Thiohalobacter thiocyanaticus: one gene and its partner. The protein of the gene in region 1 interacts with the protein of each later gene in a pairwise test. Links are inferred from orthologs where the notes say so. Each region holds a gene or a part of one and is shown in the gene's direction. Other genes may lie near its edges.

Evidence for each region. The genes of interacting proteins can lie anywhere in the genome.
Region 2: the proteins of secD (region 1) and pheT interact in binary tests that used the Escherichia coli proteins (3 or more experiments, as listed by UniProt). The link is inferred for Thiohalobacter thiocyanaticus from one-to-one orthologs.

What each region holds. Positions count from the first base shown.
Region 1 is NZ_AP018052.1:1,602,448-1,610,278, forward strand. Bases 2,777-5,776 are described here. They hold secD (protein translocase subunit SecD), read left to right. Parts: upstream 2,777-3,343; coding sequence 3,344-5,209; downstream 5,210-5,776. Other genes in these bases: yajC (preprotein translocase subunit YajC), read left to right, coding at 2,787-3,128; secF (protein translocase subunit SecF), read left to right, coding at 5,219-5,776. Also shown: tRNA preQ1(34) S-adenosylmethionine ribosyltransferase-isomerase QueA, read left to right, coding at 358-1,410; tRNA guanosine(34) transglycosylase Tgt, read left to right, coding at 1,607-2,722; more of secF, read left to right, coding at 5,777-6,151; CFK21_RS07445 (cation transporter), read right to left, coding at 6,367-6,981; CFK21_RS07450 (hypothetical protein), read right to left, coding at 7,085-7,420; CFK21_RS07455 (hypothetical protein), read right to left, coding at 7,585-7,818. UniProt on the Escherichia coli protein: Part of the Sec protein translocase complex. Interacts with the SecYEG preprotein conducting channel. SecDF uses the proton motive force (PMF) to complete protein translocation after the ATP-dependent function of SecA.
Region 2 is NZ_AP018052.1:2,252,988-2,257,033, reverse strand. What follows is about bases 1-3,024. They hold pheT (phenylalanine--tRNA ligase subunit beta), read left to right. Parts: upstream 1-333; coding sequence 334-2,715; downstream 2,716-3,024. Other genes in these bases: CFK21_RS10485 (MerR family transcriptional regulator), read left to right, coding at 3,000-3,024; ihfA (integration host factor subunit alpha), read left to right, coding at 2,720-3,019; pheS (phenylalanine--tRNA ligase subunit alpha), read left to right, coding at 1-115. Outside these bases: more of CFK21_RS10485, read left to right, coding at 3,025-3,356.

The sequences.
Region 1 (7,831 bases):
GTTCCTGTATCGGTCGGGGACGATGGGCTGCACCGAAGTGGCGCAAAAAGGCGTCGCTCCGGTGACGATTATTGGGTATGTGCAGCAACTATGCCAGATCCGCATCGGGTCAGGGTTGGCAAGGGGGGTGTGGTGCCGGGAGAGAGACTCGAACTCTCACAGTGTTGCCACCGGGGGATTTTGAGTCCCCTGCGTCTACCAATTCCGCCATCCCGGCAGGGCGTCCGGCGCTAGCCGGAAGGGCGTAGTATACGGCATCGGCCAGTCGGGGCAACACGGCCTGAAGCCGGGCTGCGGGCATACAGACCGTGCTGCTGTCGGTCTGGAGAACGACGGGCTGTGGTACCATGCCGCGCCATGCAACGCAGTGATTTCCACTACCTTCTCCCCAGCCAGCTGATCGCGCAGTCGCCATTGGCCGAGCGCGGCGGCAGTCGCCTGCTCGTCCTCGATGGCGCCAGCGGCCGCTGCCGGGATGCCGGTTTTGCCGGGTTGCCGGACTATCTGCGCCCGGGCGACCTGCTGGTGATCAATGACACCCGGGTCATCCCGGCCCGGCTGCACGGCACCAAGGCCAGCGGCGGCCGGGTGGAGGTGCTGATCGAGCGCGTGGTTGACGCCCGCACCGCCCTGGCCCATGTGCGGGCCAGCAAGTCGCCGAAACCGGGCGGACGGCTGCAGCTGGAAGCGGGGCTGGAGGTCGAGGTGCTGGACCGGGAGGGCGAACTGTTCCGGTTGCGCTTCCCGACCGGGCGCACGGTGATGGAGTGGCTGGAGGTCCATGGCCATGTGCCGCTGCCGCCCTATATCCAGCGGCCCGATGCCGCCGAGGATCGCGAGCGTTACCAGACCCTGTTCGCGCGGGTGCCCGGCGCGGTGGCCGCGCCCACGGCCGGCCTGCACTTCGATGCGGCGATGCTGGAGCGCCTGGCCAGGGCCGGGGTGGAGACCGCGCGGGTCACGCTGCATGTGGGGGCCGGTACCTTCCAGCCGGTGCGGGTCGACGATCTCAGTCGCCACCACATGCATGCCGAGTATGTCGAGGTCGGGCAGGAGGCGGTCGACCAGGTGCGGGCAGCGCATGCGCGCGGCGCCCGGGTGCTGGCCGTGGGCACCACTGTGGTGCGCAGCCTGGAGGCCGCGGCCGCGAGCGGGCAGCTGCAGCCCTTCGCCGGCGATACCCGGCTGTTCATCACGCCGGGCTATGAATTCAAGGTCGTGGATCTGCTGCTGACCAATTTTCACCTGCCGGAGTCGACCCTGCTGATGCTGGTATGCGCCTTCGCCGGCTATGAGCCCGTGATGCAGGCCTACCGCCATGCGGTGGAACAGGAGTACCGCTTCTTCAGCTACGGCGATGCGATGCTGCTCAGCCGGGAGGGGCTGGCGCTGGAGCATTCAAAAAGATGAGCTGCGAAGGACACAGAGAAGAACAACGCCCGTCATTGCGAGCGCAAGCGAAGCAATCTCTTTCCGTAGCGCGGAACGCCGAACGAGATTGCCGCGGCACTTCGTGCCTCGCAATGACGGATGAATCAGGAATTTTCTCTTCGTGCCCCTGTGTCCTTGGTGGCGAAGATTTTCATGAGCCGAATCAGGTAATCCGATGCAGTTTGAACTGATCGCAACCGACGGCCAGGCCCGCCGCGGCCGGCTGACCTTCGACCGCGGCACGGTGGAGACGCCGGCCTTCATGCCCGTGGGCACCTACGGCACGGTCAAGGCGATGACCCCGGAGGAGGTCAGCGATACAGGCGCCGAGATCATTCTCGGCAATACCTTCCACCTGATGCTGCGCCCCGGCACCGAGATCATCCGCCGGCACGGCGACCTGCATGATTTCATGCACTGGAACGGGCCGATTCTGACCGACTCCGGCGGCTTCCAGGTGTTCAGCCTGGGCGAGATGAGAAAGATCACCGAGCAGGGTGTTCAGTTCCAGTCGCCGGTCGACGGCAGCAAGGTGTTCCTGGGGCCGGAGGAGTCCATGCGGGTGCAGCGCGAGCTGGGGGCCGATATCGTCATGATCTTCGACGAATGCACCCCCTACCCGGCGGACGAGAAGCAGGCGCGTGAATCCATGGAACTGTCGCTGCGCTGGGCCGAGCGCTCGCGCGCGGCGCACGGCGACAACCCGGCTGCGCTGTTCGGCATCGTTCAGGGCGGCATGTACCCGGAACTGCGCGCGCAGTCCCTGGCCGGGCTGCAGGGCATCGGCTTCGACGGTTATGCCATCGGCGGCCTGTCGGTGGGGGAGACCGAGGCCGAACGCATCCGTATCCTCGACGCGCTGGCCCCGATCCTGCCGACCGACCGGCCGCGGTATCTGATGGGGGTGGGTCGGCCGGAGGATATCGTCGAGGCGGTGCGGCGCGGGGTGGACATGTTCGACTGCGTACTGCCCACCCGCAATGCCCGCAACGGCTACCTGTTCACCCACCGCGGCACGGTCAAGATCCGCAACAGCGCCAGCCGCCGCGACACCGGCCCGCTGGACCCGGACTGCGGCTGCTACACCTGCCGCAACTACAGCCGCGCCTACCTGCATCACCTGGACAAGTGCAACGAGATCCTCGGCAGTCGTCTGAACACCATCCACAATCTGTATTATTATCAGACACTCATGCGTGGCCTGCGGGAGGCCGTCGCGGCCGGTGAACTGGCGGCCTACGTGGCCGATTTCTACGCCAGACGCGACCCGGCGGCGCCATCTATGGCATAATGCGCGCGGTTTTGTCCCCTTTGGGGGGGCGCAGCCGATTCATAACCGCAACAGGGATTTACAGATGGATACTCTGCTCGATTTCTTCATCAGCCCGGCCTGGGCCCAGGAGGCCCCGGCGGGTCAGCCCGATCCCCTGATGAGCTTTCTGCCGCTGATCCTGATCTTCGTGGTGTTCTGGTTCCTGCTCATCCGTCCGCAGCAGAAGAAGGTCAAGGAACACAAGGCCATGGTCGAGGCCCTGGGCAAGGGCGACGAGGTGGTCACCAACGGCGGCGTGCTGGGCAGGATCACCGAGGTGGGCGACAACTTCGTCACCCTGAAGATCGCCGACAATGTCGAGATCAAGGTGCAGCGTCATGCCGTGGCCTCGCTGATGCCCAAGGGCACTGTTAAGGACGCCTGATCCGGTGCCGTGTCGGAACTGTCAACTTAGAAAAATCCGGATCAGTGCCTGATAATCATTTCCCCAGGTTGTCATTCCGGCGCTGGCCGGAATCCATGGACCGCAGTGGTTTCCGGATCCCGGCACTCACCGGGATGACGAGGGGCTCCAGGCACTTATACAAGTCTCAATAATACAACTGCGCTGCAAGCAGTTCCCGAGGATGACCCTGTTCCATGATTAACCGCTATCCGCTCTGGAAGTATCTGCTGATACTGGTCATCGCCCTGGTGGGCGTGATCTACGCCCTGCCGAATCTCTATGGCGAGGATCCGGCGATCCAGGTTTCCGCAAGCCGCAGCGAGCAGGTGGATGCGGGCATTGCCGATCTGGTGCGCACCACGCTCAGGGAGGAGGGCATCGAGCCCAAATCGGTTGAGGTGCTCGATGAGCGGCTGCTGGTGCGCTTCCGCCGCACCGAGGAGCAGCTGGAGGCGGCCGATCTGGTGCAGGTGGCGCTGGGCGGTGATTTCGTCGTAGCGTTGAATCTGGCCAGCGCGGAACCGGAATGGCTGACCGCGCTCAATGCCAAGCCCATGTACCTGGGGCTGGATCTGCGCGGCGGTGTCCACTTCCTGTTGGAAGTGGACATGGAGGCGGCCGTGGCCCAGGCCGAGCAGCGTTATGTCGACGATTTCCGCGGCTTCCTGCGCCGGCTCGACGACCCCATCCGCTACATCACCATCGGGCGCAAGGACGATACGATCGTCGCGCGCTTCCGCACGGCCGGGGAGCAGCAGGCCGCGCTGAGCGAACTCGAGGACGAGTTCGGCGATCTGGACTTCACCGCCGAAACCAGCGGCGAGGACCACCAGGTGGTGGCTCGCATTCCCGAGGCCCAGCTGCGCGAGATCCGCAATTTCGCCCTGCAGCAGAACATCACCACCCTGCGCAACCGCGTCAACGAACTGGGCGTGGCCGAGCCGGTGATCCAGCAGCAGGGCGACCGGCGCATCGTGGTGCAGCTGCCGGGCGTGCAGGACACCGCCCGGGCCAAGGAGATCCTGGGCGCGACCGCCACCCTGGAATTCCGGCTGGTGGACGAGAAGCACGATCCCTACGATGCCGCCGAGACCGGCCGTGCGCCGATCGGCACCGAACTCTACCGCACCCGCGACGGCCAGCCGGTGCTGCTGGAACGCCGCGTGATCGTCACCGGCGACCGCATCACCAACGCCTCCTCGGGCTTCGATCAGGATACCGGCGGCTCGGCCGTGTTCATCAATCTGGACGGCGCCGGCGCCAACCAGATGCAGGCCGCCACCCGCGACAACATCGGCCGGCCGATGGCGGTGCTGTTCATCGAGAACAAGGTCGATACCCGCGAGGTCGACGGCGAACTGGTCAAGGAAAAGCGCACCATCAAGGAAGTGATCAATATCGCCACCATTCGCGACCAGCTCAGCCGCCGCTTCCAGATCACCGGCCTGGACAGTACCAACGAGGCACGCGACCTGGCCCTGCTGCTGCGCGCCGGCGCGCTGGCCGCCCCCATCGAGATCATCGAGGAACGCACCGTCGGCCCCAGCATGGGCCGCGAGAACGTCGAGCAGGGGCAGCTGTCGGTGCTGATCGGCTTTGTCTGTGTGCTGATCTTCATGGCCATCTACTACAAGGCATTCGGCCTGGTCGCCAACGTGGCCCTGACGCTCAACCTGGTGCTGATCGTGGCCGTGTTGTCCATGCTGCAGGCCACCCTGACCCTGCCGGGTATCGCCGGCATCGTGCTCACCGTGGGCATGGCGGTGGACGCCAACGTGCTCATCTACGAGCGCATCCGCGAGGAGATCCGCAACGGCAACAGCCCGCAGTCCAGCATCCACTCGGGCTACGAGAAGGCCTTCTCGACCATCGCCGATGCCAACATCACCACCCTGATCGCGGCCATCGTGCTGTTCAGCTTCGGCACCGGACCGGTGAAGGGCTTCGCCGTGACCCTGTCCATCGGCATCGTGACCTCAATGTTCACGGCCATCATGGGCACCCGGGCGCTGGTCAACCTGGTCTACGGCAGCCGCCGGCTGCAGAAACTCTCCATATAAGGCATTGCCATGCGACTGTTGAGCGGACAGACAAAGATCGATTTCATGGGCAAGCGCAAGCTGGCCTTTGCCTTCTCGCTGCTGCTGATCCTGGTGGCCATCGGCTCGCTCGCCACCCGCGGGCTGAGTCTCGGGATCGACTTCACCGGCGGCACCCTGGTCGAGGTCGGTTATCCCCAGCCCCAGGAACTGGAGCCGATCCGCAGCGTGCTGCAGGAGGGCGGTTTCGAGGCCGCGCAGGTGCAGTACTTCGGCTCCTCGCGCGAGGTGCTGATCCGGCTGGCCCCGCGCGCGGAGAGCCAGGCCGAGCTGAGCAGCCGGCTGCTGGGTCTGCTGCAGCAGCACAATGCGGGGGTGGAGATGCGCCGGGTGGAGTTCGTCGGCGCCCAGGTCGGCGAGGAACTGATCGAGAAGGGGGGGCTGGCCATGCTCTATGCCCTGATCGGCATCCTGGTCTACGTCACCCTGCGCTTCGAGTACCGCTTCTCGGTCGGCGCGGTGGTCGCGCTGATCCATGACGTGACCATCACCCTGGGCATGTTCTCGGTCACGCAGATGGAGTTCGATCTCACCGTGCTGGCCGCACTGCTGGCCATCATCGGCTACTCGCTCAACGACACCATCGTGGTGTTCGACCGCATCCGCGAGAACTTCCGCAAGATCCGCAAGCAGAGCCCGACCGGGGTGGTGAACACCTCCATCAACCAGACCCTGTCGCGCACCCTGATGACCTCGCTGACCACCCTGCTGGTGGTGGTCGCCCTGTTCGTGCTGGGCGGCGAGGTCATCCATGCCTTCGCCTTCGCGCTGCTGGTGGGCATCCTCGTCGGTACCTATTCCTCCATCTATGTCGCCAGTACCGTGGCCCTGCTGCTCGGGGTGAGCAAGCAGGACCTGATGCCGGTCAAGAAGGAAGGCGCGCAGGTCGACGACCAGCCGTAGACTGGCCTGAGTATAGAATTTATACAAAAATAGCCACGGAAAACACGGAAAGCACGGACGTTATTCTGTCTAAGGCTGATCCTCTTTAATGATATTTCTTCATTCCGGCGAAGGCCGGAATGACGGATCTCAAGCCAGGCGGAGCCGCTTTACGCACTTGCTCTTATATTTTCCGTGCTTTCCGTGTTTTCCGTGGCTATGTTTCAGTATCTGATTCAGGCCGCGGCGTGCAGTTCCCGCCGGGCCGAGGCGATCACGCCCGAGCCCGAACGCAGCAGAAAGATCACCAGCGCGAGTGCCACCAGTGTGTCCGGCCAACCGGTGCCGGTGAGCCAGACCCCGCCGGCGGCGGCGAACACCGACAGGTTGGACACGATGTCGTTGCGCGAGCATTCCCACACCGAACTCATGTTCACGTCCTCGTGACGGTGACGCCAGAGCAGGTACAGGCACAGGGAGTTGGCTGCCAGCCCCAGCAGGCTGAAGGCGCCCATGACCTCGAACAGGGGCAGACCGGGAACGAAGATGCGATAGACAACCTGGACCAGCACCACGCCGCCCGCCAGCACGATCAGCCAGCCCTTGAACAGCGCCACCCGTGCCTTGGTTGCCGCCCCGCGGCTGACGGCATACAGGCTCAGGCCGTAGGTCAGCGCGTCACCCAGGTTGTCCAGGCTGTCAGCCAGCAGTGCCGATGAGCCGCCATACAGGGCGGCGCCCGCGATCACCAGGAACATCAGCGCATTGATGCCGAGCACGATCCGCAGCGTGCGGCGCTGCCGTGTCTGTCGGGCATCCAGGGAACAATCGTTGTCGCAGCAGCCACTCATCGTGCAGGACGGTCAGGCAAGCGGCAGGCATCCCTGCCGGGTGTGGCCGCAGGTTGGCAGAAGGGTGGGGCGGTTGCAATCCGTCCCGGGGACGATGCCCGGCTCAGCGCGCCTTGCGCACCTCGTCCATGGGGTCGTGTTCGTCCAGGCCGGGCAGGATCTTGCTGCACAGGGTGCTGCTGCGATTCTGGCACTTGTCCTCGTCGGCACCGCGGATGGTCAACGCGGCCCAGACCGAGGCCAGTATCCACAGGCCCAGTCCGAGCAGGGCGGTCTGGCCGCCGCTGCCCTCGGTCGGCCCGCCCCAGATCAGGCCATAGAGAATGCCGACGATGCCGGCGATCCAGAATACGCCGATGGGTGCGGCGCAGCAGCCGGCACAGCCGTAACGGCAGGCGGCAAAGGGTGGGGTGAACAGCACCAGCAGTGTTTTTTTCATCGTGTCCCCTCGCGTTGCGTGGATTTATATGCTGATCCCGTGTCATGCACGGGAATTGATATCCACTTGCAACCTGTATAACACAAAAAACCCGCAGGCGAAACGGGCATATAAAACATGGGGTTATTGCGATGACAGGGCGATGGCCCTGCTGAGGGGACGACTCAGGCGCTGCGGCGGAAGGGCAGTATGCAGGGGGCGTTTACCGGTTCGGCCGTCGCAGCCTGGGCCTCCACGGCGGGCGGCTCGATGGACAGGATCTCCATGCCGCAGTCGCTGAAAGCCAGTGCCTCGCTGGTGTAGATCTCCTCCATGCCGGCCAACATGTCGCGCAGGGTCAGTTCCAGTTCCAGGTTCCGGGGATCGGTATGGTAGCGGGGGGAGACGGAGACTTTCATCGCGGCCGGTTTC
Region 2 (4,046 bases), 650 kb from region 1 along the record:
CACCGGCTTCGCCTTCGGCATGGGCGTGGAGCGCCTGGCCATGCTGCGCTACGGCGTCAATGACCTGCGGCTGTTCTTCGAGAACGATCTGCGGTTTCTGCGGCAGTTCGGGTAATGGCCACGAAATCCACGAAACCCACGAAAATGATTAATGTATCCAGCATTAAATCTGTAGGTCGGGTTAGCGACAGCGTAACCCGACACAACGGTGGGAACCGCGTCGGGTTACGCCCTGCCGGGCTAACCCGACCTACGCAGGATTTCTCGAATCAATGATTACTTTCGTGGATTTCGTGGCCATCCAATCAATCAATTCAAACTGAACGATAAACAATGAAAGTCAGCGAGCAGTGGTTGCGTGAATGGGTGGATCCGCCGGTCGGCACGAAGGAGCTGGCCGAGCAGTTGACCATGGCCGGGCTGGAGGTCGACTCGATCGAGCCGGCCGCCGGCGAGTTCGAGTCGGTGGTGGTGGGCGAGGTGGTCGGGGTCGCGCCGCACCCGGACGCGGACAAGCTGCGCGTGTGCCGGGTCGAGGCCGGGCAGGGCGGTGATCCGCTGCAGATCGTGTGCGGGGCGCCCAACGTGCATCAGGGGATGCGCGCCCCGGTGGCGCTGGTCGGCGGCAGGCTGCCCGGCGGGCTGAAGATCAAGAAGGCCAAACTGCGCGGGGTGGAGTCCTTCGGCATGTTGTGCTCGGCGCGCGAACTGGGCCTGTCCGAGGAGCATGCCGGGCTGATGGCGCTGCCTGCCGACGCTCCGCTCGGGACCGATATTCGCGACTATCTCAAGCTCGACGACCGCATCATCGAGGTCGATCTCACCCCCAACCGCGGCGACTGCCTGGGCATGGCCGGCATCGCCCGCGAGGTGGCGCTGCTCAATGACTGCGAACTGACCCCGCCTGCCATCGCGCCGATCACGACGCAGGTCGAGGACAGCTTCCCGGTGGCAGTGGACGCACCGGCGGCCTGCCCGCGCTATCTGGGCCGGGTGATCCGCGGCATCGATCCGGCGGCGGTCACCCCCCTGTGGCTGCAGGAGCGGCTGCGCCGCGGCGGTATCCGGCCGCTGGGGCCGGTGATCGACGTCACCAACTATGTGCTGCTGGAGCTGGGGCAGCCCATGCACGGCTTCGATCTGGCGCGGCTGCAGGGCGGTATCCGGGTGCGCTTCGCCGAAGCGGGGGAGAAGCTCACCCTGCTGGACGGGCGCGAGGTGGCGCTGGCCGCCGACACCCTGGTGATCGCCGACGCCCGCCAGCCGCTGGCCCTGGCCGGCGTGATGGGCGGGGAAGGCTCCGGGGTGAGCGACAGCACCCGCGACGTGTTTCTGGAATGCGCCTTCTTCGATCCCCTGCATATTGCCGGGCGGGCGCGGGCCTACGGCCTGCAGACCGATTCTTCCTATCGTTTCGAGCGCGGTGTGGATCCCGAACTCCAGCTCCGCGCCCTGGATCGGGCCACGCAGCTGCTGGTCGATATCTGCGGTGGCCGGCCCGGCCCGGTGATCGAGGTCTGCAGCGACGCCCACCTGCCGCGGAGACCGGCCATCCGGCTGCGCAGCGAGCGCATCCGGCGCCTGCTCGGCTTCGAGTTGAAGGCTGGCGAGGTGGCCGGGATTCTGGAAGGGCTGGGCTGCGCCGTGGATGCGGAGCGGGAGGACTGGTCGGTCATCCCGCCCAGCCACCGTTTCGACCTGGCCATCGAGGCCGACCTGATCGAGGAACTGGGCCGGGTTCACGGCTACAACCGGCTGCCCAGCCGGGTGCCTGCCGGACGGCTGCAGATGACGCCGCAGCGCGAGGAGCAGGTGCCGCTCAACCGGCTGCGCCTGAGCCTGATCGAGCGCGGCTACCGCGAGGCCATCACCTACAGCTTTGTCGACGCTGACCTGCAGCGGCGCCTGGAGCCCGGCCGTCAGCCCATCCCCCTGGCCAATCCGATTTCGGCCGATCTGGCGGTGATGCGCAGTTCGCTCTGGCCGGGGCTGCTCGGGGCGCTGGGGCACAACCTGCGGCGCCAGCAGGAGCGGGTGCGATTATTCGAGTCAGGTCTTAACTTTATTTCAGAAGATAATGAAATAAAACAGGAATCATATATTGCAGGCGTCGCCTGTGGCCGGCCATTGCCGGAACAGTGGGGCGTGGCTGACGGGAACCTGGACTTCTTTGACGCCAAGGCCGATCTGGAGGCGCTGCTGCGTCTCGGCGGCCGCTTCGAGGCCTTCACTTTCGAGGCCGCGCAGCATCCGGCGCTGCACCCCGGCCGCTCGGCGCGTGTCCTGTGCGACGGTCGTTCGGTGGGCTGGATCGGCACCCTGCATCCACGACATGCAGAAGAACTCGAACTTCCTGCCGATACCCAGTTGTTCGAACTGGAAATTGCCCCAGTGACGACAGGCCGCAAGGCAGCCTTCGAGCCGATTTCCCGTTACCCGGCCATCCGCCGCGACCTGGCGCTGCTGGTTGACGAGGCGGTGCCGGCGGCTGCGGTGGCCGAGCGGATCCGCCTGGCGGCGGGCGAAACGCTAAAGGAATTGCGTCTGTTTGACGTTTACCAGGGCAAGGGTATAGAAACGGGTCGAAAAAGCATCGCTTTAGGCTTGATTCTACAGGATTCTTCACGCACACTAACCGATCAGGACGTGCAGGCGGTCGTGGACGAAGTGACAACGGCCCTGCAACGGGATCTCGGAGCTAGCTTGAGAGAGTAGAGCGATGGCGTTGACGAAGGCGGATCTGGCAGAACGACTTTTCGAAGAATTGGGTCTGAACAAGCGCGAGGCCAAGGAACTGGTGGAGATGTTTTTCGAGGAGGTGCGGCTCGCCCTCGAGAGCGGCCACCAGGTGAAGCTGTCCGGGTTCGGTAATTTCGACCTGCGTGACAAGAACCAGCGCCCCGGCCGCAACCCCAAGACAGGCGAGGAGATTCCCATTACCGCGCGGCGGGTGGTGACCTTCCGGCCCGGCCAGAAACTCAAGTCGAGGGTGGAGGCGTATGCTGGAAGCGAGCAATAACGACGAACTGCCCCCGATCCCCGGCAAGCGTTATTTCACCATCGGCGAGGTCAGTGACCTGTGCGGTGTGAAGCCGCACGTGCTGCGCTACTGGGAGCAGGAATTCCCCCAGCTCAAGCCGGTCAAGCGCCGCGGCAACCGGCGCTACTACCAGCGCCATGACGTGATCATGATCCGCCAGATCCGCAGCCTGTTGTATGAACAGGGCTTTACCATCGGCGGTGCACGCCAGCGGCTGTCCGGCGACGAAGCCAGGGACGATATCAACCAGAGCCAGCAGATCATCCGCCAGATGCGCATGGAACTCGAGGAACTGCTGCAGATCCTCAAGCGCTGAGGTATTACTGATTCCCGTCATTGCGAGGCGCGTAGCGCCGCGGCAATCTCCAACTGATTGATTCTTCATTACGGGATTGCCACGCTACGCTCGCAATGACGGAAGTGTCAAAGAACGTTCCCTCCGGCGAAGGAAATCGGTATCATGTGCGGCCTGCCCGCTGGGCAGGCCGTTCTTTTACGGGGCGTAGCGCAGTCTGGTAGCGCACCGCAATGGGGTTGCGGTGGTCGGAGGTTCGAATCCTCTCGCCCCGACCAAATCAATGTATTACAGCCTTCGGCTGTCAATTATTCTATGGGGCGTTCGGATTTCCGGCCCTGCGGGCGTTCGGTCCGCTGCGTGCGTCCACTGGACGCACGGTCGTCCCTCACCCTCTCGCCCCGACCAAATCAATGTATTACAGCCTTCGGCTGTTGATTGTTCTTATGGGGCGTTCGGATTTCCGGCCCGGCGGGCGTTCAGCCTGCTGCGTGCGTCCACCGGACGCACGGTCAGGCTTTACCCTCTCGCCCCGACCAAATCAAACTCGCGTAGGATGGGTGGAGCGCAGCGTAACCCATCGATTCGATTTTCCACCGCCAGCGATGGGTTGCGGCGCACGCGCCTTCACCCATCCTACGGTCATGACATTTTTTCTTATGTATTGCGCCTCCGCGCCTTTGCGTCCGCTGCGTTAATCCCGCCTCCCTC